DNA from 2 places in the Nocardioides sp. CPCC 206347 genome. Region 1 is predicted to be linked to the other one. Evidence: riboswitches for the same ligand, from Rfam matches in the RefSeq annotation. Region 1 holds a riboswitch; the other holds the start of a gene.
The links. Region 1 has a riboswitch for FMN ahead of ACOACQ_RS04145 (6,7-dimethyl-8-ribityllumazine synthase). Riboswitches for the same ligand answer to the same signal wherever they lie in the genome.

Region 1 (4,819 bases):
CAGGCGCTGCACGTGGACGTTGACCAGGCGCGTGTCGGCGGCGTGGTGGTAGCCCCAGACCTCTTCGAGGAGCAGTTGCCGCGTGAAGACCTGGCCGGGCTTGCGGGCCAGGCACAGCAACAGGTCGAACTCCAGCGGCGTCAGGAAGATCTCGACGCCGTCGCGGGTCACCGAGTGCCCGGCGACGTCGATCTCGAGGTTCTTGACGGTGAGCGTCTCCTGGGGGACGTTGTCGGTACGACGCACGCGGGCCCGGATCCGTGCCACGAGCTCCTTGGGCTTGAACGGCTTGACGACGTAGTCGTCGGCACCGGACTCCAGCCCGACCACGACGTCGACGGTGTCGCCCTTTGCCGTGAGCATCACGATAGGGACGCCGGACTCGGCCCGGATCTCCTTGCACACGTCGATGCCGTCCTTGCCGGGCAGCATCAGGTCGAGCAGGACCAGGTCGGGGCGGTAGTCGCGGAAGTCGGCGAGGGCGAGGTCGCCGCGCGGGCACACCCGGCTCTCGAAGCCCTCCTGGGAGAGGACGATGCCCAGCATCTCGGCCAGCGGTGCGTCGTCATCGACGACAAGCACCCGTCCCCGGGTGGGGTACGACGGCGCGCCGGCGGGAGGTGTCATGGGTCGATCCTAGGTGGGAGGAAGGCAGAAGCCCCGCACCGAGTGGGTGCGGGGCTCCTGACCGTGGAACTCAGTAGCGGTATGCGTCAGCCTTGAACGGGCCCTCGACCGGAACGCCGAGGTAGTCGGCCTGCTCCTGGGTCAGGATCGTCAGCTCGACACCGAGGGCGTCGAGGTGCAGACGGGCGACCTCTTCGTCGAGGTGCTTCGGCAGCACGTAGACGCCGACGGGGTACTCCTCGACCTTGGTGAAGAGCTCGATCTGGGCGAGCACCTGGTTGGTGAAGGAGTTCGACATGACGAACGACGGGTGGCCGGTCGCGTTGCCGAGGTTCAGCAGACGGCCCTCGGACAGCACGATGACCTTCTTGCCGTCGGGGAAGATCCACTGGTGGACCTGCGGCTTGATCTCGTCCTTGACGATGCCCTCGATCTTGGCGAGACCAGCCATGTTGATCTCGTTGTCGAAGTGGCCGATGTTGCCGACGATCGCCTGGTGCTTCATCTTCTCGAAGTGCTCGACCCGGATGATGTCGAAGTTGCCCGTCGTGGTGATGAAGATGTCGGCGTACTCGACGACCGACTCGAGGCGCTTGACCTCGTAGCCGTCCATCGCTGCCTGCAACGCGCAGATCGGGTCGATCTCGGTGATGATCACGCGAGCGCCCTGGCCGCGGAGCGACTCGGCGGAACCCTTGCCGACGTCGCCGTAGCCACACACGACGGCAACCTTGCCGCCGATCATGACGTCGGTGCCGCGGTTGATGCCGTCGATCAGCGAGTGGCGGCAGCCGTACTTGTTGTCGAACTTCGACTTGGTGACCGAGTCGTTGACGTTGATCGCCGGGAAGAGGAGCGAGCCCTCCTTGAAGCGGTCGTACAGGCGCAGCACACCGGTGGTGGTCTCCTCGGAGACACCCTTGATGTTGTTGGCGATGTTCGTCCAGCGGGTGGGATTGTTCTCGAGCGAACGAGCGAGGACCCGGAGGACCTCCTTGTACTCCTCGTTGTCAGTCGTGTCCTGGCCCGGAACCACGCCGGCCTTCTCGAACTCGACACCCTTGTGGACGAGGAGGGTGATGTCGCCGCCGTCGTCGAGGAGCATGTTCGGGCCGATCACGTTGCCGGCCTCGTCCTTGAAGTCGAAGACCTTCTCGGCTTCGTCCCAGTACTCCGCCAGCGACTCGCCCTTCCAGGCGAAGACGGGGGTGCCCTTGGGGTCCTCGGCGGTGCCGCCCGTCTCGGGGCGGCCGACGACGACCGCAGCAGCGGCGTGGTCCTGCGTCGAGAAGATGTTGCAGGTGGCCCAGCGGACCTCGGCGCCGAGGGCGACGAGCGTCTCGATCAGCACACCGGTCTGGATGGTCATGTGGAGCGACCCGGCAATCCGGGCGCCCTTGAGGGGCTGGGCATCGCCGTACGTCGTGCGCAGCGAGACAAGGCCGGGCATCTCGTGCTCGGCGAGGGTGAGCTCCTTGCGGCCGAACTCGGCCAGGCTCAGGTCAGCAACCTTGTAGTCCATGAAAAGGGGTCCTCGAGGATCGAGTGTTTCGTGTCCATGCGGCGCATCTGCGCTCTGCCGGGGTCTCCCGCGCATGACACAGGACACCCTACAAGCGGGATTCGGCGCGCGGGGAATCATCAGGGAAGCGACTCACGCCGGACTCGGCGCCGGAGCGGTACGGTTGATCCGTACGTTCTCAGGGCGGGGTGGAAATCCCCACCGGCGGTAGGAGCGTCCCGGCAGATCCGGGGCGGTCGAGCCCGCGAGCGCCACACGGATCCCCCGGATCGGTGTGGGTCAGCAGATCCGGTCGAACTCCGGAGCCGACGGTCACAGTCCGGACGAGAGAGAACGCGACGGGCCTCGTGCGCGTCGTCACGCCCTGGGTGACACGCAAACAGGAGGAACCATGTCACCCACCGCTCCCCGCATTGCCATCATCGCCGCCCGCTGGCACGCCGACATCGTCGATGTCGCCGTGACAACGGCCACGGAAGAACTTCGCAGCCGCGGCTACGAGGTCGACGTGGTGCACGTCCCCGGCGCCTTCGAGATCCCGCTGCAGGTCCGGCGGCTCGCACAGTCTGGCCGGTACGCAGGAGTCGCGGCAGCCGCGCTCGTCGTCGATGGCGGCATCTACCGCCACGACTTCGTCGCTCCCGCGGTCGTCGATGGGCTGATGCGCGTTCAGCTCGAGACCGACGTCCCGGTGTTCTCGGCCGTGCTCACGCCGCACCACTTCCACGAGCACGACGACCACGCCAACTATTTCCGCGCCCACTTCGAGACCAAGGGACGCGAACTGGCGAGCGCGGTCGACGCCACCGTGCGGCTGCCCGTCGGTTGAGCCAAGCGGTTCCGCCCAGCCAGAGATCTGGGCGGGCGGGACCGCCGGCCCAGTCGTTGAGGTGCGAGCGGAACCGTCCACCAACTCTCCACATGCCCGGTCCGGGCCGTTCCCCTTCCACAGGCAGCTTTGCGTCGCTTCGTTGTGTCGGACCTCGATGATCCAATACATGTATGGATCTCGGAACCCAGCCCCAGCTGAAGGGCAGCCATGACACCCGGTCGACGGCCGAGATCCTCACCGACGTCCGGACCAAGGTCCGTGACCGGCGAGGGCTGGTGGTCGGTGAATGGATCGACGCCGTTGCGTGGGCGAACCGCAACATCGTCACCACCCCCGAGCAGGCCGCGACCATCGTGGACGGCGTCATCGACACCGGGGTTCCGATCGCCGGCCACGGCGCACCGCTCGTCAGTGAGTTCAACCTGATGGAGTTCATCGCCGTCTTGGGTCGCTCGCCTGATGGTGGGCGTGCGTACGTGGGGCGGATCATCGAGTGCGCCTGGCGCCTGCCCGGCGTCTACGCCGCTGTGGTCGAGGGCAGGTTGGAGCCGTGGCGTGCCGAGCGGATCGCGGACCTCACCCGTCCGCTGAACGCCGAGGCCGCTGGGTTCGTGGACCGCCAGCTCGCCGCGGTCGGTGGTGTGGGTTGGGCCCAGCTCGAACGCCTCGTCACCGAAGCGGTGATGCGGTTCGACCCCGAACGCGCCGAGGCCGAGCGCCAGGGCGCGAACGAGGAGCTGTTCGTCGACGTCCACCTCGACGAGATCGACCAGCACGGCCGGGTCCGCATCGACGCCCTGATCGATGCCGCCGACAGCCACGACGTCGACCAGGCCATCAACCGGCGCGCGATCCAGCGCGGGAAGCTCGGCGACACCTCACCCCTCGGCGTGCGCCGAGCCAAGTCCGTCGGCGACATCGCCCGCCAAGACCTTTCCCTTGACCTGCTCTTCGCCGACCCCGACACCGGTGAGGTGATCGCCACCGTCCCCGGTCGCAAGGTCGAGATGAGCGTCCACATCACCGACACCACCCTGAACAAGGTCAACCCGTTCGCGAACCCTGTCGGGCGTTGGGACCAGGGCCGCACCCCGGTCTCCACGGCGCAGATCAAGGAATGGCTCCAAGCCCCCAACACGTCGGTGACAGTGCGCCCGGTGATCGACCTCGCCGACTGCGTGCCGGTCGATTCCTACGAGATCCCCGACCGGATCCGACGCATCGTCGAACAAAGGGATCACACCTGTCGGTTCCCCTGGTGTGGCAGGCCGGCCGCGAAGTGCGATCTGGACCACGTGGTCCCGTACAACAAGGGCGGCCCGACCTGCCCCTGCAACCTCGCCCCGGGTTGCAGGCGACATCACCGCGCCAAGACGTTCTCGAACTGGTCCTATCTCGTCGTGCTATCCGGTCACTACCTGTGGATCAGCCCGCACGGCCACCACTTCCTCGTCGGACCCAACGGCACCCGCGCCCTCGACCCACCCCGGTCACCCGATCCCGACGGTCACTGACCCCCACGCCCCGAACCCCGCCCACCAGCGGGGTCCGAGGCATGCCCGCGTGCGGGTGCCGCAGTGCGTGACGCCCGAAGGGCGAGGACGACCCCAACGGTCGTCAGGAGCAGCGCCAGTGCAGCCAGGCCGACGGCTCCACGGAATCTGGCCATGTTGGCTGAGTAGCACTCAGCCCCTACCTCAGCGAAGTAGTCGTGCGGGTGCTCGCCGCCCGGCCCCTCGCTGTTCTCGTTGAGCCCCGCGTCCCACGGCGCGATGCTGCAACCCACCTCGCCGGCAGGCTCACCGGTGAAGTCCGATGCACTGACGTTCACCGTCGGG
Region 2 (4,819 bases), 840 kb from region 1:
CAGGTCGCCGTACACGAGGGCGACGTGCTCGCTGTCGTCGACGGTGATCGTGTAGCCGATCGCCGTGAACTCGCCGTGGCTCGTGGGCAGCCGGGTCTCGGCCTCGCGCACCACGTGGCGCTCGACGCGGCGGCGGTAGCGGACGAGGTCCTCGATCGAGATCATCGCGACGCCGTGCTCGTCGGCGAACTCGCGCAGCTCGGGGGCACGCTTCATGGTGCCGTCGTCGTTGACGACCTCGACGAGCACTCCGGCCGGGGTCAGTCCGGCGAGGCGGCACAGGTCGACGGCGGACTCGGTGTGGCCACGGCGGACCAGCACGCCACCCTCGCGGTAGCGCAGGGGGAAGACGTGTCCGGGACGCGTCAGCTCCCACGACTCGGTGGCCGAGTCGGCCAGGACCCGCGCCGTGTGGGCGCGGTCGGCCGCGGAGATGCCGGTCGAGACACCGTCGCGGGCGTCCACCGACAGCGTGTACGCCGTCCGGTAGGCGTCCTTGTTGTGCGGCGTCATGAGGGGGATCTCTAGCCGGTCGAGCATGTCGCCCGGCATCGGCACGCAGATCACGCCACTGGAGTGGCGGATCGTCCACGCCATCAGCTCAGGCGTGGCCTTGCTCGCGGCGAAGATGATGTCGCCCTCGTTCTCGCGGTCCTCGTCGTCAACCACGATGACCGCCTTGCCTGCGGCGATGTCGGCGATGGCTCGCTCGATGGAATCCAGCCTGACGGACATGTCAGTTCTCCTTTGCCGCGGGGGCTGTGTAGGCGCGAACGAGCTTCTCGACGTGCTTGGCGATGACGTCGACCTCGAGGTTGACGCGGCTGCCGGGTGTCCGGAAGCCGAGGGTGGTGCGCGCGAGCGTCTCGGGAATGAGGCTCACGGTGAAGGTGGTCTCCCCCGCCTCCACGACGGTGAGGGAGGTGCCGTCGACGGTGATGGAACCCTTGTCGACGAGGTAGCGGCCGAGCTCGGCGGGCATCGCGATCTCCACGATCTCCCAGTGCTCACTGGGGGTCCGGGCGACGACCTCACCGACCGCGTCGACGTGGCCCTGGACGATGTGGCCCCCGAGGCGCTTCTCCGCGGTGACGGCGCGCTCCAGGTTGACCTGCTCGCCCACGACGAGGCCGCCGATGCTGGTCTTGTCGAGCGTCTCGGCCATCACGTCGGCCGTCCACGTGCTGTCGGTGCGCTCGGCGACGGTCAGGCAACAGCCGTTGACCGCGATCGAGTCTCCGAGGCCGGCGTCGGACAGCGTGATGTCGGACGTGATGGTGAGCCGGATCGCGTCGCCCTGGTCCTCGATGGCGGCGACGGTGCCGAGCTCCTCGACGATGCCGGTGAACATCTGGTCAGTTCCTCTCGGTGGTGGCAGCGGGTCGCAGGGTGAGGCGGACGTTCGCCTCGATCCCCTCGCCGATGACGGCGGTGTCGACCAACTCGAACCGCAACGCCTTGGTGATGGTGCCGATTCCCAGCCGGCCCACGGCCGCCTTGCCCGCACCCAGCAGGAGGGGCGCGACGTAGGTGACGATCTCGTCGACCAGGCCCGCCTTGATGAAGGCTGCCGCCACCGTGGGGCCGCCCTCGAGGAAGACGTGGTGGCGGTCGTGCTCGGTGTAGAGGGTCTGCAGCGCCTCGAGCGGATCGCGGGTCCGCAGGTGCACGGTCTCCGCGACGTCGTCGAAGATCCGCCGGTCGGCGTCGAGGTCACGTCGGCCGAGAACCACGCGGAGCGGTTGTACGGCGACCGGCTGGTCGTCCTCGTCGCGCACGGTCAGCTGCGGGTCGTCGACCTCGACGGTGTTGGTGCCGACCAGCATCGTGTCGCAGAGCGCACGCAGCAGATGGGTGTCGTGGCGCGCCGGCAGAGAGGAGACCCAACGGGAGGTTCCGTCACTGGCCGCCGATCGACCGTCGAGGGTCGTTGCGAACTTCCAGGTGACGAACGGGCGGCCGTGGACGTGGGCGAACGTCCACGCCGGGTTCAGCTCGATCGCGGCCTCCTCGAGCGTCCCGGAGTCGGTCTCGACGCCAGCAGCGGTGAGTACCTCCAGGCCGCCGCCGGCAACCGGGTTCGGGTCGCGCTGGGCGACCACCACTCGTCGTACTCCGGCAGCGATGAGGGCCTCGGAGCACGGGCCGGTGCGGCCGGTGTGGTTGCAGGGCTCGAGGGTGACGACGGCGGTGGCACCCGCGGCGAGGTCGCCGGCAGCCGTCAGGGCTTCGATCTCGGCGTGCGGGTTTCCCGCGCCGCGGTGGAAGCCCTCGCCGACGATGGTGCCGTCGGGGGCGAGCAGCACGCAGCCGACGCGGGGGTTCGGGTGGAGCGGCACGCCGGGGGACGCGGCCAGCGCGAGGGCGCGACGCATCGCGTCGTACTCGCGGGTGAAGGTCTCTGCCACTGCTGCCTCTTCGTCATCCGTTGTGTTGCTTCACGGACTCCGGGGTCTGGCAGGGCGAACGACGGCGGCAAACCTGCTCCGCTGTCGGACACTCGTGCGTGCACTTCCCATCCGGACTTTGACCGTCGGTCCAGGAATCACACCTGGTCAACCGATCACTGGCTGCGATCGGGTCGCGGACTGTGGGCGAAACAAGCCATTCACCCATTCACCGCCGGCTCGGATTTTCACCGACCCCAGAGCACGCGAGCTCTTGGATCTATCGTCGCACAGCAACGATCTGTACAGGTTGTGGGTCCCGTCACGCGGAACCGGCTACCGTCGAGCGGGTGAACCGCCTCGCACTCGGTCTCTGCTGTCTGGGCGGTGTGCTGCTCTGGTTCGCCACCGATCGAGTCATCCTGCTGATCCTGGGCCTGCTCCTCGGAGTGGCGCTCGGCATCGGTCTCGGTGGCCAGAAAAGGGAGTGACAGCGCAGGTAGCGTGGCGCCATGTCGTATCCCCCACCCCTGTACGACGGCGATGGCGAGGTCTCGGCCCGCATCCGCCCCGGCGATGCCGCTCCCGAAGTGACCTACCCGAACGGGAACCGCGTCCACTACCTCGCCCGCGGCGAGAGCACCGGCGGCCTCTTCGGCCTGTACCGCTGGGAGTTCTCCGAGGCCGTGAGCGGCCCCGGACCGCACTTCCACAAGACCATCGCCGAGTCGTTCTACATCCTCGAGGGCGAGATCCAGATCCACAACGGTGAGGACTGGACCACGACGAGGTCCGGCGACTTCATCCACGTGCCGCCCGGCGGGCTGCACGGCTTCCGCAACACATCGGGCGCCACCGCGTCGATGCTGCTGCACTTCTCCCCCGGCGCTCCACGGGAGCCCTACTTCGAGGGACTCGGTCGCCTTGCGGCCGGCGAGCAGTGGACACCCGAGCAGTACGACGCCTTCATGGCCGAGCACGACAACTTCTGGGTCGACGAGTAGTCCTTGCGCCGCTTCCTCACGCAGCTGGTCCGGTTCGGCTGGCTCGAGGCGCAGTCCTGCGCCTTCGCCGTCGGAGTCTTCGTCGGACTCGCCCTGGCCTATCTCGTCCCGTTGCCGATCGCCCGGTACGACGCCCTTCTGCTGTGGTGCCTCGCCCTGACGTTCGGGTTCTGGGCGATCGGCCTGGAGACCTGGCGCGAGGTGCTGGTGATCTTCGCGTTCCATGCCCTCGGCCTCGGCCTGGAGGTCTTCAAGGTCGCCGAGGGCTCGTGGGCGTACCCGGGCGAAGCCTGGGCCGAGGTCGGCGACGTGCCGCTGTTCTCCGGCTTCATGTACGCCGCGGTCGGCTCGTACATCTGCCAGGCGTGGCGGCGGTTCGACCTCCGGGTGTCGCACTACCCGGCTGCCCTGACGACCGTGGTGGCTGTCGGCATCTACGCCAACTTCTTCACCCACCACTGGATCGCGGACGTGCGCGTGTGGCTGGCCGTGGTCGGCTTGTGGGTCCTGCGCCGCTGCCAGGTGCACTTCACTGTCGGCGACGCCCGCTACCGGATGCCGCTCTCGCTGTCGTTCGTGCTGATCGGGTTCTTCCTGTGGCTCGCCGAGAACATGGCGACCTTCCTCGACGCCTGGCGCTACCCCGGCCAGGCCGATGTCTGGGAGGCGGTGCACACGTCAAAGCTCGGCGCCTGGGCGCTGTTGGTCACGATGAGCTTCGTGCTCGTGGCGACCGTCAAGGCGCAGGAGGGACGGCTCTATCACGTGCCGAGCGAGCCGGACGTCACGCCGTGATCAGCGGCCAGAGCGCCTGGCCATGCTCCTCGCCTGGGCGGCCATGCCGATGAGCAGGGCGGCCGGCGCGAACGCCACCCACTGCAGCACTCCGGCGATGTCACTGCCGGACCGAGCCATTGCGCCGAGCACGACCCCGACCACCACGAGCGCGAGACCGACCAGCAGGGCCGCGGTGGAGTGGTTCATCACCCAGCGGTCGATGGCGCTCGGTTGACGCTTCTTCTCGGAAGTCACCGGGTCAGCGTAGTTCTCGGGCGCCGCATGTCGGTGGCCGGTGACAGCATCGCGCCATGGCCCAGCTCGCACTGATCATCCGCCACCAGACACAGCCGGGACGGCGGGACGACGTACAGAAGGTCTGGGAGGCGCACATGGCGCCCGCCGTCGATGGCAACCCCGGCCACGTCGCGTACTTCTACTGCTTCGACAACGCAGATCCGGACGCGATCAGCGCCTTCCAGGTCTACGACAGCGCCGAGTCGTCGCAACGGTTCCTGGAGACCGACGCCTACGCCGCCTACCTGCGCGAGGTCGAGCCGCTGCTGTCCGGACCGCCGCAGGTCACCTCGTTGACTCCTCAGTGGGTCAAGCAGGGGTAGCGCAGGGTCTCGAGACGGTTGCTGCGCAACC

Region 2: another riboswitch for FMN. It lies ahead of ribD (bifunctional diaminohydroxyphosphoribosylaminopyrimidine deaminase/5-amino-6-(5-phosphoribosylamino)uracil reductase RibD); the one in region 1 lies ahead of ACOACQ_RS04145 (6,7-dimethyl-8-ribityllumazine synthase).

Annotation. Positions count from the first base shown of each region.
Region 1 is NZ_JBMCYZ010000001.1:866,339-871,157, forward strand. Features, by position in the region: gene mtrA (MtrAB system response regulator MtrA) at 1-627, opposite strand, end outside; gene ahcY (adenosylhomocysteinase) at 698-2,149, opposite strand; FMN riboswitch at 2,320-2,488, shown strand; gene ACOACQ_RS04145 (6,7-dimethyl-8-ribityllumazine synthase) at 2,541-2,978, shown strand; gene ACOACQ_RS04150 (HNH endonuclease signature motif containing protein) at 3,152-4,495, shown strand; gene ACOACQ_RS04155 (hypothetical protein) at 4,489-4,819, opposite strand, start outside.
Region 2 is NZ_JBMCYZ010000001.1:23,827-28,645, forward strand. Features, by position in the region: gene ACOACQ_RS00140 (bifunctional 3,4-dihydroxy-2-butanone-4-phosphate synthase/GTP cyclohydrolase II) at 1-735, opposite strand, end outside; gene ACOACQ_RS00145 (riboflavin synthase) at 737-1,351, opposite strand; gene ribD (bifunctional diaminohydroxyphosphoribosylaminopyrimidine deaminase/5-amino-6-(5-phosphoribosylamino)uracil reductase RibD) at 1,356-2,375, opposite strand; FMN riboswitch at 2,503-2,657, opposite strand; gene ACOACQ_RS00155 (hypothetical protein) at 2,738-2,878, shown strand; gene ACOACQ_RS00160 (cupin domain-containing protein) at 2,900-3,391, shown strand; gene ACOACQ_RS00165 (DUF817 domain-containing protein) at 3,395-4,186, shown strand; gene ACOACQ_RS00170 (hypothetical protein) at 4,187-4,423, opposite strand; gene ACOACQ_RS00175 (putative quinol monooxygenase) at 4,480-4,788, shown strand.